2 regions of the Paraclostridium dentum genome follow, and region 2 is predicted to be linked to the other one. Evidence: riboswitches for the same ligand, from Rfam matches in the RefSeq annotation. Region 2 holds a riboswitch; the other holds the start of a gene.
What was found. A riboswitch is a leader RNA that binds a small molecule or an ion and turns the genes downstream of it on or off. The one in region 2 is predicted to bind cyclic di-GMP.
Positions count from the first base shown of each region.

Region 1: it holds a riboswitch for cyclic di-GMP, as region 2 does, so the genes downstream of both, ACN6I1_RS13665 (YwmB family TATA-box binding protein) here and ACN6I1_RS07975 (glycosyl hydrolase family 18 protein) in region 2, are expected to answer to the same signal.

Region 1 is NZ_CP183813.1:2,937,967-2,945,671, forward strand. It holds gene spoIID (stage II sporulation protein D) at 1-473, opposite strand, end outside; gene murA (UDP-N-acetylglucosamine 1-carboxyvinyltransferase) at 548-1,801, opposite strand; gene ACN6I1_RS13665 (YwmB family TATA-box binding protein) at 1,820-2,566, opposite strand; cyclic di-GMP riboswitch class II at 2,731-2,814, opposite strand; gene glmS (glutamine--fructose-6-phosphate transaminase (isomerizing)) at 3,042-4,868, opposite strand; gene glmM (phosphoglucosamine mutase) at 5,111-6,457, opposite strand; gene ACN6I1_RS13680 (2-oxoacid:acceptor oxidoreductase family protein) at 6,632-7,192, opposite strand; gene ACN6I1_RS13685 (thiamine pyrophosphate-dependent enzyme) at 7,194-7,705, opposite strand, start outside.
Region 2 is NZ_CP183813.1:1,750,207-1,757,911, forward strand. It holds gene ACN6I1_RS07955 (FUSC family protein) at 1-30, shown strand, start outside; gene ACN6I1_RS07960 (HAD family hydrolase) at 57-866, opposite strand; gene ACN6I1_RS07965 (class I SAM-dependent methyltransferase) at 1,057-1,665, shown strand; gene ACN6I1_RS07970 (immunoglobulin-like domain-containing protein) at 1,702-3,393, opposite strand; gene ACN6I1_RS07975 (glycosyl hydrolase family 18 protein) at 3,419-5,830, opposite strand; cyclic di-GMP riboswitch class I at 6,024-6,114, opposite strand; gene ACN6I1_RS07980 (LPXTG cell wall anchor domain-containing protein) at 6,217-6,891, opposite strand; gene hcp (hydroxylamine reductase) at 7,076-7,705, opposite strand, start outside.

The DNA.
Region 1 (7,705 bases), 1.2 Mb from region 2:
TTATCCATCCAAGCTTGGCCATTTTTACTTAGTAATTCTGATTTACTTTTATATTCCTGACAATGCTTATAATCTGTACATACAGCTGCATTTTTATGCTTACCAGTTTTTTCACTATATACTGTAAATGTTCTAGCAGCTACTGCTTGCGCCTTTAAAGCCTCTTTATCAAACTCTGCAGACATTTCCCCTGCAAGAACTCCACATAAATAAGCTTCTATGTCTATAGTCTCCACTATTCCTTTTTTATGATTATAAACCTTTATTTTAGGTGATTCCTTATTTATAGTTTCGTAATTTTTAACACTTTTCTTTTTATTAATTTTTAGCTTAGTTTCAATTTTCAACTTATTTTGGATATGTGGTACTATATCTGACTTTGAATCCGAACTATATGCAAATATAGATACGCAAATAGGTATCGCCGCAGTTACCAAAACAGTACTAGCTAAAACTAACAATGGGTTTTTCATAAAATTTTCCTCCTTGGATAAATACTTCTAATCCATAAATTTTATGAAAAACCCGTGTTAATTATGACTAATTATTAGTCTTCAATTATTTCTATATTTCCACCTAATGCTTGTATCTTCTTATCTATGTCTACATATCCTCTTTGTATATGATATATATCTCCTATTTCAGTTACTCCTTCAGCTATAAGTCCACATAAAATTAACGCAGCTCCAGCTCTTAAATCTGTTGCTTTTACTGTTGATCCATGTAATTGATCTACACCTGAAACAATAGCACTTCTACCTTCTATTTTTATATTAGCGCCCATTCTATTGAACTCTGCAACGTGCATAAATCTATTTTCAAATACAGTTTCTATAACTACTCCCGTTCCATTTGCTACAGTAGCCATAGCCATAAATTGAGCTTGAACATCTGTTGGGAACCCTGGGTGTGGTAATGTCTTGATATCTATTGGCTTTAATACCTCAGGTCCTTTGACTCTCACAGAATTATCCATATCTATTATTTCACATCCAGCCTCTTTTAATTTAGCTACAACAGGCTTTAAATGTTCCATAATTACATTGTCTATAGTTATATCTCCTTTTGTCATAGCTGCTGCAACCATATATGTAGCTGCTTCTATTCTATCTGGTATAACTGTATGTTCAGCACCTTTAAGTGACTTAACTCCTTTTATTCTTATTGTGTTAGTTCCTGCCCCTTTTACGTCAGCTCCCATTTCATTTAAGAAGTTTGCTAAATCAACTATTTCTGGTTCTTCTGCAGCATTTTCTACTATAGTAGTACCTTCTGCTAAAGCAGCAGCCATCATTATATTTTCTGTAGCTCCTACTGATGGGAAGTCTAAGTATAACTTACTTCCTACTAATTTCTCCGTATTAGCCTCCACAAATCCATGATCTATTATTACATTAGCTCCTAATGCCTTAAATCCTTTTAGATGTAAATCTATAGGTCTAGTTCCTATTGCACATCCTCCTGGCATAGATATCTTTGTATGGTTAAATCTAGCAAGTAGTGGTCCCATTACTAAGAATGATGCTCTCATCTTTCTTACAAGCTCATATGGAGCTTCACAAGTCTTTATATTACTTGCATCTACTGTTAATGTACAATCCTTATATTCAACCTCAGCACCTAAATGTCTTAATAAGTCAGATATTACATGTACATCTTTTAAGTTAGGAACCCCTTTTAACACTGATTTTCCATCCGCTAATAAAGTTGCTGCTATTATTGGTAATACTGCATTTTTTGCCCCATCTATTTTAACACTTCCTACAAGTGGATTACTCTTCTTAACTAAAATTTTTGCCATTTCACTTTTCTCCTCACACTAATAATCTAATTTTATTATAGGTGTAGCTACGTAAATCATAGTTTTTTCTTCGTTTTCGCTATACCTAATTCCTATATTTAAATTTACCTTATTTCCCAAATATTCAAGGTAATCAGTTTTAATCAATTTACTAAAAGCTGTTACCGACATAAAGTTTTCTTCTTCAACCCTATCTATTTCTTTAGCATTCATATTATATAATATTTTTTTCAAAATATCATCATATTTGTGTAGTTGTAACTTTTTTTTATACTCTCCAGCCATACATGTATAAATATCGACTTTTTTGCAATACAAATTTAGAGTATTTTCTACAACTGTATAAATATCCACTATATCTTTATATACTTTATTTTCTAATATGTCAACTATAATATATGACTCATTTTTACCTTTATTAGCGACAATGATAGATATATTTCTATCTTTTTCATCTATCTGTGCATATACCTGAGTTTGAGTATCCTTTTTACTTTCAATCCATTTTAAATTAGATTCCTCAAGCCCTAAGTTAGAAATTATTTCCATGCAAATATTTTTCATCTCTTCTTTTTCTAAAGATTTATCTAAATATGCATTAGCTTTCATATTATAAAATTTAAAATTACTATCTATACTTTCAAAAGTATTTACTAGTTGATTATATCCATTATTCTTTATTTCAGCTTCTGATTCTCCATAGAACAAAACTATCCCTAATAAAAATATAAATATCAAACTTATACTCACTAATATTTTTTTCATAGTATTACCTCCCCATATTTCCAGTTTTATACTATAAAGTATTAACAAAAATTGGTTGGTTATACTATTCATGATTCCAAAAATATTTTAATATATTATTATAATTTTTTCTATACATATTAAATTATATATAATTTTACACAATAAAAAAGCTATACTTATATTTTAAGTGTAGCCGGTTGCATCAATAACTCCATATATCCAAGATGCCCACATATAGGATATAGTTCTTCGCTTCTCAATTCATTATGAAATATATTTAATTGCGCATTAGAGACTAAATTTGGCGCTTTTAAGCTTTCGTATGAGTTTCATTTAGATTTACCCTATCTTATACTCTCAAAAGCTTCAAATCACTATTTTTAAGATTTAGTTAATTAGTCAGTATCTTAAATTAGTATTGTATATAAAATTATACATAAAGTTTAAAAAGGTGATTCTCAATACAAAATTGAGATATCACCTTTGATTGTTATTATTCAACAGTAACTGATTTAGCTAAGTTTCTTGGCTTATCTACATCGCAACCTCTTTCAACTGCAACATAGTAAGATAATAATTGAAGTGGTAAAACTGTTAATATGCTTGATAATACATCCTCAACATTAGGTATATAGATCACTTCATCAGCAGATTTTTCAACTTCTTTATTTTTCTCTTGAGCTACAGCAATTACATATGCTCCTCTTGCTCTAACTTCTTCCATGTTAGAAACCATTTTTTCAAATAACTCTCCTTGAGAAGCTATAGCAACTACAGGAGTTCCTTTTTCTATTAATGCTATAGTTCCATGCTTTAACTCACCTGCAGCAAATGCTTCTGCATGTATATATGATATTTCTTTTATTTTTAAAGCACCTTCCATAGCTATATTATAATCTAATCCTCTACCTAAGTAGAATGCACTGTGTTTTTCTTTTAAAGTCTTAGCAATTTCTTTTATATGATCTTCTTGTTTTAAAGCTTCTTCAACCTTTGAAGGCATTTCTTTTAGTTTTTCTATCATTTCATTATAGTACTCTCTAGTTATAGTACCTTTCTTTATAGCAAAGTCTAAAGCTATCATATAGAATGATACTAATTGAGTTGTATATGCCTTAGTTGATGCAACTGATATTTCAGGTCCTGCCCAAGTATAGAATACATCGTCTGATTCCCTTGCAATTGAAGATCCAACAACGTTAGTTACTGATAATATTCTAGCTCCTCTTTCTTTAGCATATCTTAAAGAAGCTAAAGTGTCTGCAGTTTCTCCTGATTGACTTACTAATATTAATAGTGTCTTATCATCTATAAATGGATCTCTATATCTAAATTCTGATGCTATATCTGTTATAACTGGTATCTTAGCAAATTTTTCTATAGCGAATTTTCCTATAAGTCCAGCATGATAAGCAGTTCCACACGCTACTATATAAACTCTATTTATATTGTCTAAATCTTCTTTAGTCATCTTTATATCATCTAAATGGATTTCTCCGTTTTCATTTAATCTTCTTACTAATGTTTCTTTTACTCCATTAGGTTGTTCATATATTTCTTTTAACATGAAATGTTCGTATCCACCTTTAGATGCAGCTTCAACATCCCAAGTAATTTCATTAACTTCTTTATTTACTACTTCTCTATTTTCATTTAATATAGTAACTTTATCTCCTACTATATGAACAAATTCACCATTTTCTAAGAAATATACATTTCTTGTATATTTTAATATTGCAGGTATATCTGACGCTATAAAGTTTTCTCCATCTCCAAGTCCCACAACTAAAGGACTATCTTTTCTAACTGATACTAATTCTTGATTATTATCTTTACATATAACACCTAGTGCATATGCTCCTCTTAATCTTTGAGTAGCTTTATATACTGCATCTAATAAATTACCTTCATAATATTTATCAACTAAATGTGCTACTACTTCTGTATCTGTTTGAGATAAGAATTTTACACCTTCAGCTTGTAATTCTTCTTTTAATTCCATATAGTTTTCTATAATTCCATTGTGAACTACAGCTATTGTTCTATCCATATTAAAGTGAGGATGTGAATTAACATCTGATGGCTCTCCATGAGTTGCCCATCTTGTATGTCCTATTCCTAAACCTCCATTTATAGGGTTCTTTTCTAGATCCTCTGCTAAAACAGCTAATCTTCCTTTAAATTTTCTTATTTCTAACTCATTTCCTGTATTTATAGCAACACCTGCAGAATCATACCCTCTGTATTCAAGCTTTGATAGTCCTTCTACTAAAACTTCTGTCGCCATTCTATTTCCTAAATATCCAACTATACCACACATAATTTGTGTCCTCCTAAAAATATTATTATTTTATATATTTTTAAGATTCAGGTCAGTTTACATAAACTTTTTTTTGTACATATAATCACTTATACGGTTTGTAAAAGTCTTCCGATGGTAAACACACCGCAGAGTATCCGCCGACAATTCGATAAACTCTGTCCTCGTCAACTTAGATTTTACTAAGTTCTGGCGCTTGCAAAGTAAATACTAAGACTTAATCTTAGTATTTACTTCTGAAATTATGATAATTTCTCTTGTATTAAATTAGCTAAATTTGTAGCTAATTCTTTTAGTTGACCTTCATCTTTACCCTCTAACATAACTCTTACTAATGGCTCTGTTCCTGATGGTCTTATTAAGACTCTTCCACATCCGTCCATTAGTTTTTCTATTCTTTCTATTTCAGCTTTAATTTCTGGTATTTCCATATATCTATTTTTATTTTCATTTTTTATTCTAGCATTAACTAATACTTGTGGATATTGATTCATTACTGCTGCAAGTTCTGATAAAGTTTTACCTTCTTCTTTAACTATTTGAGCCAAAACTAAAGAACTTAAAGTTCCATCTCCAGTCGTATTATAATCTAAGAAAATCATATGACCTGATTGCTCTCCACCTAAATTATATCCACTGTTTTTCATTTCCTCTAAAACATATCTGTCTCCTACAGCTGTTGTTGCTAGATTTATGTTGTTTTCTTTTGCAGCTATAACTAATCCTATATTACTCATAACTGTAACAACTAAAGTATCTTTAGCTAACTTGTTGTGCTTCTTTAAATATATTGCACTTAATATCATTATATGGTCACCATCTACAATTTGACCCTTTTCATTTACAGCTATTAGTCTATCTGCATCCCCATCATATGCAAGTCCTAAATCAGCTTTATTTTTTAATATAGCTTCTTGAAGACCCTCTGGGTGTGTTGATCCACATTTATCATTTATGTTATTTCCATCTGGTGTATTATTTATAGCTACTACATCTGCACCTAATTCTTCAAATACCATTGGGGCAACTTTATATGCAGCTCCATTCGCACAATCTAACACAACTTTTAATCCATTAAAATCTATATTTACTATAGTCTTTAAGTAATCAACATAATCTCTTACAGCATCATGTTCGTGTATCTTTTTACCAACTTTATCTCCAGTTGGATGTACTTCTACTTTTTCTATATCATCTATATATGACTCTATTTCAAGCTCAATAGAATCATCAAGTTTATATCCATGTTCATTAAAGAATTTTATTCCATTATATTCTACTGGGTTGTGAGATGCTGATATAACTACTCCACAATCTGCATTGTAATGCTTCGTTAAGTATGCAACTCCTGGAGTTGGTATTACACCAACAGTTATAATATCACATCCAACTGACATAAGTCCAGCTATAAGGGCTGATTCTAGCATATCTCCAGATACTCTTGTATCTTTACCAACTACAACCTTAACCTTATCTTTACCTTTAGTTAAAACATACCCTCCTGCTCTACCTAGTTTATATGCTAGCTCGCAGTTAAGCTCTGTATTAGCTATTCCTCTTACTCCGTCAGTTCCAAAATATTTTCTCATTTTAAAAAAACTCCTTCCAGCAATAAGACTCTAATATATCACAGTTTTATACTATGTTCAATACAGGTCTTTAGTTCATAATTGTTATTTTAATATGTTTCACAAAAAAAGACAATAGTATTTACACTATTGTCTCTTTTGTGTCATTAATTAAACAAACATGACATTTTGCGACTATGCAAGCGCTTCTTGAGATTTAACTGCTTCAGCACCTTTTAGTAAAGCTGCTTTGTTTAATGGAACAAATTTTTCTTTACTTGGACCGAAAACTTTTTTAAATGCTTCTAATACAGAATCTACTTCCACACATTTATTTAACTCTAAGTATGCTCCTAACATTATCATGTTAGCAACTCTTGGATTTCCAAGTTCTAAAGCTAATTCATTAGCTTGTATGTAGTAAGTTTTTACATCTGTTCTTTCAACTTTTTTCTCTATTAATGAACTGTTCACTAGTATTTTACCCCCAGGAACAACATCTTTTTCAAATTTATCAAGTGAAGGTAAGTTCATAACTATAGCACAAGTTGCATCATCAGTTATAACTGGTGATCCTACTGGAGTATCAGAAATTGTTACTGAACAGTTAGCAGTTCCTCCACGCATTTCTGGTCCATATGATGGTAACCATGAAACTTCCTTTTTCTCAAGCATTCCTGCATAAGTAAGTAATTGTCCCATAGACATAACACCTTGACCACCAAATCCTGCACATATTACTCTTTCTGTAGCCATATTACTTCGCCTCCTCAACTTTAACATCTTTAATATTTCCTATTGGATAGTATGGCATCATATTATCTCTTAGCCATTGTAATGAATCTTGAGGAGTTAATCCCCAGTTTGTAGGACAAGTTGATAATACTTCTACTATACCAAATCCTAATCCAGCTAATTGAACTTCAAAAGCTTTCTTTATAGCTTTTTTAGCTTTTCTTACATTAGCAGGAGTATCTACAGAAACTCTCTCTACAAATACAGCTCTATCTAAAGTTCCTAACATTTCAACCATTCTTATAGGAGCTCCTTGTAAGTTTATATCTCTTCCACTTTGAGCTGTAGTAGCTTTTTGACCTAATAAAGTTGTTGGAGCCATTTGGCCACCTGTCATACCATATATAGCATTATTTACAAATATTGTTGTAAATTTTTCTCCTCTTGCAGCAGCATGAACTATCTCAGCAGTTCCTATAGATGCTAAGTCTCCATCTCCTTGATAAGTAAATACTACTTTATCTGGATGAACTC
Region 2 (7,705 bases):
CCTTATGATACAAAAAATAATGAGGGTTAAATAACCCTCATTATTTTTAATTTATATTATGCTAATTCCTTAGCTTGTAAAACTTCTTCTTGTATAGTCTTTGTTACGCCACATTCTTCATTTGTGTATTTAGTTTCAAAGTTTGCAATTTCTTTTACATCATCATGTCCATTTTTCATCGCATAACTATAATAAGCACTCTTCATCATCTCTAAGTCATTTAAATGATCACCAAAGACCATAGTTTCTTTATAATCGATATCAAACATGTCTTGCACTTTTTTAATCGCAAGCCCTTTATTTGTTCCATAACTAGACATGTCTAACCAATATTTTCCTGAAGGAGTTAATGTTACACCCTCGATACTCGCATTTTTAAATATTGAATAACTATTAGTTTCGGCATCAGTTAAATCAAACATATTAACTTTAAATATTCCATCTTCCACATCTAATAACGAATCTACCTTTGTAACTGGCACATTCATAGGAAAAAGTATATTTAACTGTTCTAGTGCCTCTTCATCTTCTAAATACAACCCTTTAGTCCCACATAACATAGGATATGCATTGTCTACTTCACGCCCAAGTTCTACCAATTGCTTTATGGTACCCTTTTCCAGAAACTTTGAATATATACATTCATCTTTATAGTATATTCCTGTTCCATTTTCACAAATAAATAATAGTTCCTTTTTATAATCATCAAATTGATAAGATATATCTAAATAGTTTCTTCCTGTAGATATAGCAAACATTACATCTTTTTCTTTTAAAGCCCTTATGGTCTCTTTAAAATCTTTTGGAATTTCATGATTACTATTTAGTAATGTCCCATCCATATCCGTTGCTATTAATTTAACCATCTAATCCCTCCTATTGTATAATAAACTTTATAAAAATCGTCGTTCACAATTTTTAATTTATATATTACTCTTATATTATACATAAAATCTACAAAAACTAAAAGTCATGTGCATAATATTATAAATATTATGTATAATGTTATTTATGTTTTGATTTTAAAATTTAACTAAATTTGAAAGAGGAAGTTTTATGGATGAAAAATTTTATGAAGATTTATTAAACATAAATACTATGGGTGAAAAACTTTGGGATTCCAGTGTTACCCACTACCACCCATATCAAGCTACGTCATATATTGCACTTGATATATTATTTAAAACATACAATATGGATAAAACGGATAATGTAGTTGATTTTGGATGCGGAAAAGGTAGACTTATATTCTATCTTAATAGTTTTTTCAAATGTAATGCTACAGGTATAGAAATGGATGAAACTTATTATCAGGATTGCCTAATCAATAAAGAAAATTACTTAGACAAACATAAGCGACTTTCTAGTCAAATAGATTTTAATTGTATTTTGGGTCAAGATTACCAAATTAAATCTGTAGAAAACAAATTCTATTTTTTCAATCCATTTTCCGTTACTATCTTTAGAAAAATAGTAAATAATATTTTAGATTCTTATGAAAAAACTCCAAGAGTCATAGATTTAATACTATATTATCCTTCAGAAGATTATATATATTTTCTAGAAAATAACACTGGATTTTTGCTTTATGAAGAGGTCAAACTTCATGGATTGTATGAAAAGGACTGTTGTGAAAGATTTTTAATTTATAGGATGTATGCGTAAAAATAGCTGAAATTTATTCAGCTATTTTTTGTTTATCTATTTAATTAACTCCCAAGTATCATCGCTTCCTGGAGTTGTGTTTGTCCACCATTTAGCCTTATATGTGTGCCCATTATATCTTACAAGCTCTCCTCCTTGGCAAACCAATCCTTCATAATAATCTATGCTTCCATCTTCATTTGGAGTCACTATTTTTTTCCATGCTTGAGATTTATCTGGATCTTCACCTTTTACCCACCATTTAGCTACATATTTCTCTCCTTTAAATACAACTGAATCTCCCTCTAGATATATTTTATTTGAATCATATGTATCTTGTGATGGATCTGGCTTTTCTTTAACTATTATTGTTCTTTGTTTATTAGTTGTTAAGCCTTCACTATCTTCTACAGAATAATTTATTTTGTAATCTCCAGCTTTAGTTGTATCAACTTTCCCTTCTACTTTTATCTTAGATGTTAAATCTCCATCTTCTCTATCTGCAGCACTTACCCCTTCTAATTCATCAAACTTATCTCCTACATATATAGTTTTATTATCTATTCCATGTAGTGTAGGTGCTTGATTTTTTTGAGGATCTCCTGGTTCTGCACCCTCCCCAAAAGTTTTGTATATATCTGTGAACTGATATTGACTTGTCACTCCTTTGTTACTTTCTAACATAGCATCCCTATTCATTGACCAGAAAGATGTCATTCCTAATCCTTTTTCTATAGAGTGGTCAACAACTAACTTAGCCCAATCAGTTCCAAATATAGGGTGAGCTTCTCCTTCAAATCCAATAGACGAAGTTGTCCCTACTTTTTTATATGCTTCACTATCTGTTAAAGATATATTTGCGTATTTTTTAAAGTACTGTTGTACTTGATTTTTAGTATTATCAATAGCTCTTATAGAAGCTGTTCCATAATTTTCACCTGGTAGTAAAGTTCCATTTCCATAACACATAGTCATTATATTTACAAGTTCTATATCTACTCCTTGAGATAGATATGCCTCTAAAACATCCAGTTGAACTGATGTTAATCCACTTGGTAAAACAGGTAATGTTAATACTACATCCACTCCTGTTTCATCTTGAACTTTCTTTATAGCTTTAGCATTTGTTATGTTTAAGGCTTTACTTTGAGCTGCTCCTCCTTCAATATCTAAATCTATTCTTGTTAATCCATAACCATCTACAATTTCTTTATATGTATTGTATAAGACATTTACATCTTGAGTTTGCTCCCAAAATGTAACCCCATTTAATCCTCCAAATGCTACCGTTACATCTCCTCCAATATCTCTTAATTCTTTAATAGATTGTTTCATACCTTGATATTGTGTATTGTCATTATTATCTTCATTTAAAACAGAGAATCCACCCCATCCCCATTTCACCTTATTATTTTCAATTTTACCCGTTGATTGTATAAATCCTAAATTGAAGAATTTTACTCCACTATCTTCAGTTATTCTTTTTAAGTTTACAGTCCCATTATTTGTGTATCCAGGTTTTGTTATCCATGCAACCATGTCAACATAAGGTGCATTAACTTGGGTTGGCCACTCAATACCTTGACCTACTCCAAAATTAACACTCTTATTTGAATAACTTATATTCGTAGATTTTTTTTCTTGTGCATTAACCTTTATTCCATCATACATTGAAATTCCTGATGCCATAACCATAGATAGCATTAATGTGAATACTATTTTTTTATTTAATTTTTTTAAGTGTTTCATATTTATTCTCCCCTTTAATAATTATTTATTTTATAAATTCCCAAGAATCATCACTACCTGGTACTGTGTTTGTCCACCATTTAGCCTTGTATACGTGATTATTATATTTTACATGCTCTCCACCATTACAAATCATACCTTCATAATAATCTATAGTTCCATCTTCATTTGGAGTTATTACCTTTTCCCATGCTTGAGATTTGTCTGGGTCTTCTCCTTTTATCCACCATTTAGCTATATACTTTTCGCCTTTAAATACAACTGAATCCCCTGCTAAGTATATTTTATTTGGGTCATATGTATCTTGTGATGGCTCCTCACCTTTTTTTACTACCGTTATAACTCTCTCTTTTTCTACTTTTGAACCTTTGCTGTCTTCAACTGAATAGACTAGCTTATAACTACCCTCTTTATTCGTATCCACAGAACCAATAACATTTATTTTATTTGTTATATCTCCGTCTTCATTATCCGTAGCTGTTACCCCTGCTAATTTATCAAATGAATCCCCTATGTTTATAGTCTTATTATCTACACCATGTATTACAGGAGCTTGATTTCCTGGAGGTTGTACTTCTCCTGAATCATCTAGAATTGATTGTCTATACATATCTATACCATTATCAGACATTCGCTGAACAAGATCTATTCCTGATATATTTGCATCTCCCTTTAATTTAAAAGTATATGTTTTTCCAGGTTCTATATTTTTACCTTCCCAAACAGACTGTAAATCTACTATTGTATACCCATTTTCATAAGTGACATTTCCAGCCATGTGATCGCCTGCTTTTAAAGCTTTATCACTTTTTATATATAATTTAGGAGCTTTTATAGTTTCAGCACCTTTTTCTACTGAGGCTAAAACATCCTGTGACTCTTGTAATACTTCATTATTTTTTATAGCTATCTCATATCCATTTTTATCTTCACCCCATTGTTCTTCATACGGGCTTATTGATGTTTTAACATCTAATTTTGAAAAAGTTATTTCATTTTGTGGTAATTTTCCACTTCCGAAAAGTCCCTCTTTAGATGCTTTTGTCAATTCATCTCTTTTACTAGAATCCGTTTTAGCATCTTGAGAGGCCATCCATCCTATCATACCTCCAAGGTTATTATCATTTACATATTTTGTTTTTTCTGTTATTGATTTTACATTATCATATGTAAAAAGCTTTCCAGTACTTTCATCATAAAGATACGGTGCTTTTGCTGTATCATCCCAATATTCTTTTAGTCCTGGATACTTTGATTTTAATTTATCTAAACTTCTGTATGACCACACTCCGCCCATGCGTCCTCCATCTCCTGACGCTAATGGAGCTTCATTTATAGCTCCTCTTGATGGTGTCTGATCTGCATCTTTTGTAGTTATTGAAGCCTTGTTAAAAATTCCTGGCAAAGAATTGTTACTACCTTTTTCAACTTTATCCCAGCCCCTACTATAATAAGCTGCTCCTATTACAATTTTATCTTTTTCAGCTCCTTTATCTACTAGGTAATCAACAGTCTCATCTATCGATAAATTATTACCCTTTATAGGGTCACTTCCGTTTGGATAAAGCGCTGTTTGATGACCGCTATATTCATCCCATGCTCCCCTCATGTCATAGGTCATTATATTTGCAAAATCTACAATGTTAAAAAGATTTTCTACATCTATGCCTAAATCGACTTTGCTCTTAGGTGCAGGTATTGCTACAGATAGTTCATAATCTTTACTTAGTTTACTACTTTGTTTATCAAGTTCTGTTCTGAATTCTTGTAAAAGTTTTATATAATTTTCTTTATCTGCTTTAGTTGCATTAGGTGTTCCTTCATCATTTTTGTTGTCTACCAAATCAGGTTGCCTAACATCACATGGGTATTCCCAGTCAATATCTACAAAATCCATGTTTGTGTACTCAATAAATTTCAGTACATTTTTAACTAAATTTGCTCTTTTATCTGGATTTGCAGCTACTTCAGAAAAATCACCTGATTTTGACCATCCTCCAAGAGAGACTCCTATTTTTAAATTTGGATTTTTTGCTTTTAATTCTTGAAATGCACTTAATACACCAGCATTAGCAGCTCCCCATTGAACACCATCTTGACCTACAGGTGCTCCAACAGCAGCATCTTTATCTGTAAACTTTAAATTTCCACTTGAATCAAAATCTAAAAAAGCAAAATTCAAATGAGTTAATTTATCTGCTGGTATATCCTTTGGATAAAAGTTTTCCTGTCCTCCCCAAATTGACCAGTCTCCATAATATATAACATTTCTTTTTTGATTATGGCTAACTGTGTTTTTAGAATGATTCGCAGTTTGTTCTTGTGCACTTACAATTATGCTATCACTTGAATATAACCCTTGTGTTATAAGCATAGACATCATTATAGCTACTAGCACTTTACTTCTACGTTTCCTTAATCTTTTTAAATTTTTCATTCTTTCCCTCCAATTGGGCTATACTAGGTTAATCTTAATATAAAAACTAGACGCTTATAATCTCACACTCTTATGCATCTTATTAACCTTTGTTTTTTACTTAACAAAAAAAACCACTCCTAAAGAGTAGTTTAATGGTATAGTTAATAAGACATATAATAATGCCGTATAAAAACAAAAAGTATGTATACTCTTTGGCAACTGGCTGGCATAATATGTATAAACATACCTTAGCCCCTATAGCTTTGCGTCATTAGATTTCCCTAATTTTGCCTATTAAGTTTTTTTAAACAGATAATATTCACTATTTAGTGATTATTATCTGTTTAATTCACTGTAATTATAGCAGACATTTTTATGATGTACAACATAATTTTTATTATTTATTATTTGTTATTCTTATTTTTTCTTTTTTTAAGAATAAATATAGATAAACCTAAAATTAAAACTATTCCTAAAATAGATATTATCATTATATTTTGTACATTTGGAATTTTTGCTTTTACATGTATGTTTTCTAAGTTTGATAAGTTTAAATTCCAATTATAATTATAGATTCCATCTTTTTTTGAGTTTGAATTCGCATTCGATTCTACTAATTCTATAGGTGTATTTAAGTTAAAATTCAAATCAAATCCTGATCCAAATAAATTTAACATTCCTAGCTCTTCTTGACTCATGTTTTTGCTTATATAATCTTTTAATTTTATATTTATATCGTATGTGTTAGATAAAAAGCTATCTTCTTTTTTTACACTTACTAAATCTCCAAACTTTTCAATTCCCTTACTATTGTTTTGTTTTAAGTCAGCAATATTTCCTAAGTTTTCAGTTATTTTATATCCTGTTTTCCCTGATTCTTTTATTTTCTCAACATTATCGTAATTTGATTTTAATTCTTGCTCATTTATACCATCCATTAAATAATCACTACTTAAAATTTGTGCTGTAACACTTGCATTTCCTTTTTTATCTATATTAAGGGTTATATCTGAATTTACACATCCAGTTAGCATAAATATAGATACAATCATACATATAGAAATAAATATTTTTTTCATATGATTTCCTCCAAATATTAATTTATATAACTATATTAACATATTGTGTAAAAAAATATTTATTTCTACATATAAAGTTTATTATTTTGTCTTGAATTTTAAATTTAGATGAATAATTATTATTCCTGAACTTTTTTATTAAAATAAAAGTATAGCCTACTCAATGTAGACTATACTTAAAAAATTATCCTAAAAACATTTTTAAATCATCTTCAACATTTGTTATTCCACCTATGCCAAAGTTTTCAACTAATACTTTAGCTACATTTGGTGATAAAAACGCTGGTAATGTTGGTCCTAAGTGTATATTTTTTACCCCTAGGTATAATAGTGATAATAATACTATTACTGCTTTTTGTTCATACCATGCTATATTAAATGCTATTGGTAATTCGTTTATATCTTGTAATTCAAATACTTCTTTAAGTTTTAATGCAATAAGCGCTAATGAATATGAGTCATTACATTGTCCTGCATCTAATACTCTAGGTATTCCGTTTATATCTCCTAAGTTTAGCTTATTGTATTTATATTTTGCACATCCTGCAGTTAAAATCACTGTATCTTTTGGTAGTGCCTCTGCAAATTCTGTATAGTAGTTTCTTGATTTAGCTCTTCCGTCACATCCTGCCATAACGAAGAATTTCTTTATTGCTCCGCTTTTAACTGCATCTACTACTGCATCTGCTAATACAAATACTTGGTTATGCGCAAATCCTCCAATTATTTCTCCTCTTTCTATTTCTGTAGGAGGTTGACAGCTTTTAGCCTGTTCTATTATTTCCGAGAAGTCTTTATCGTCTTCACTCTTACC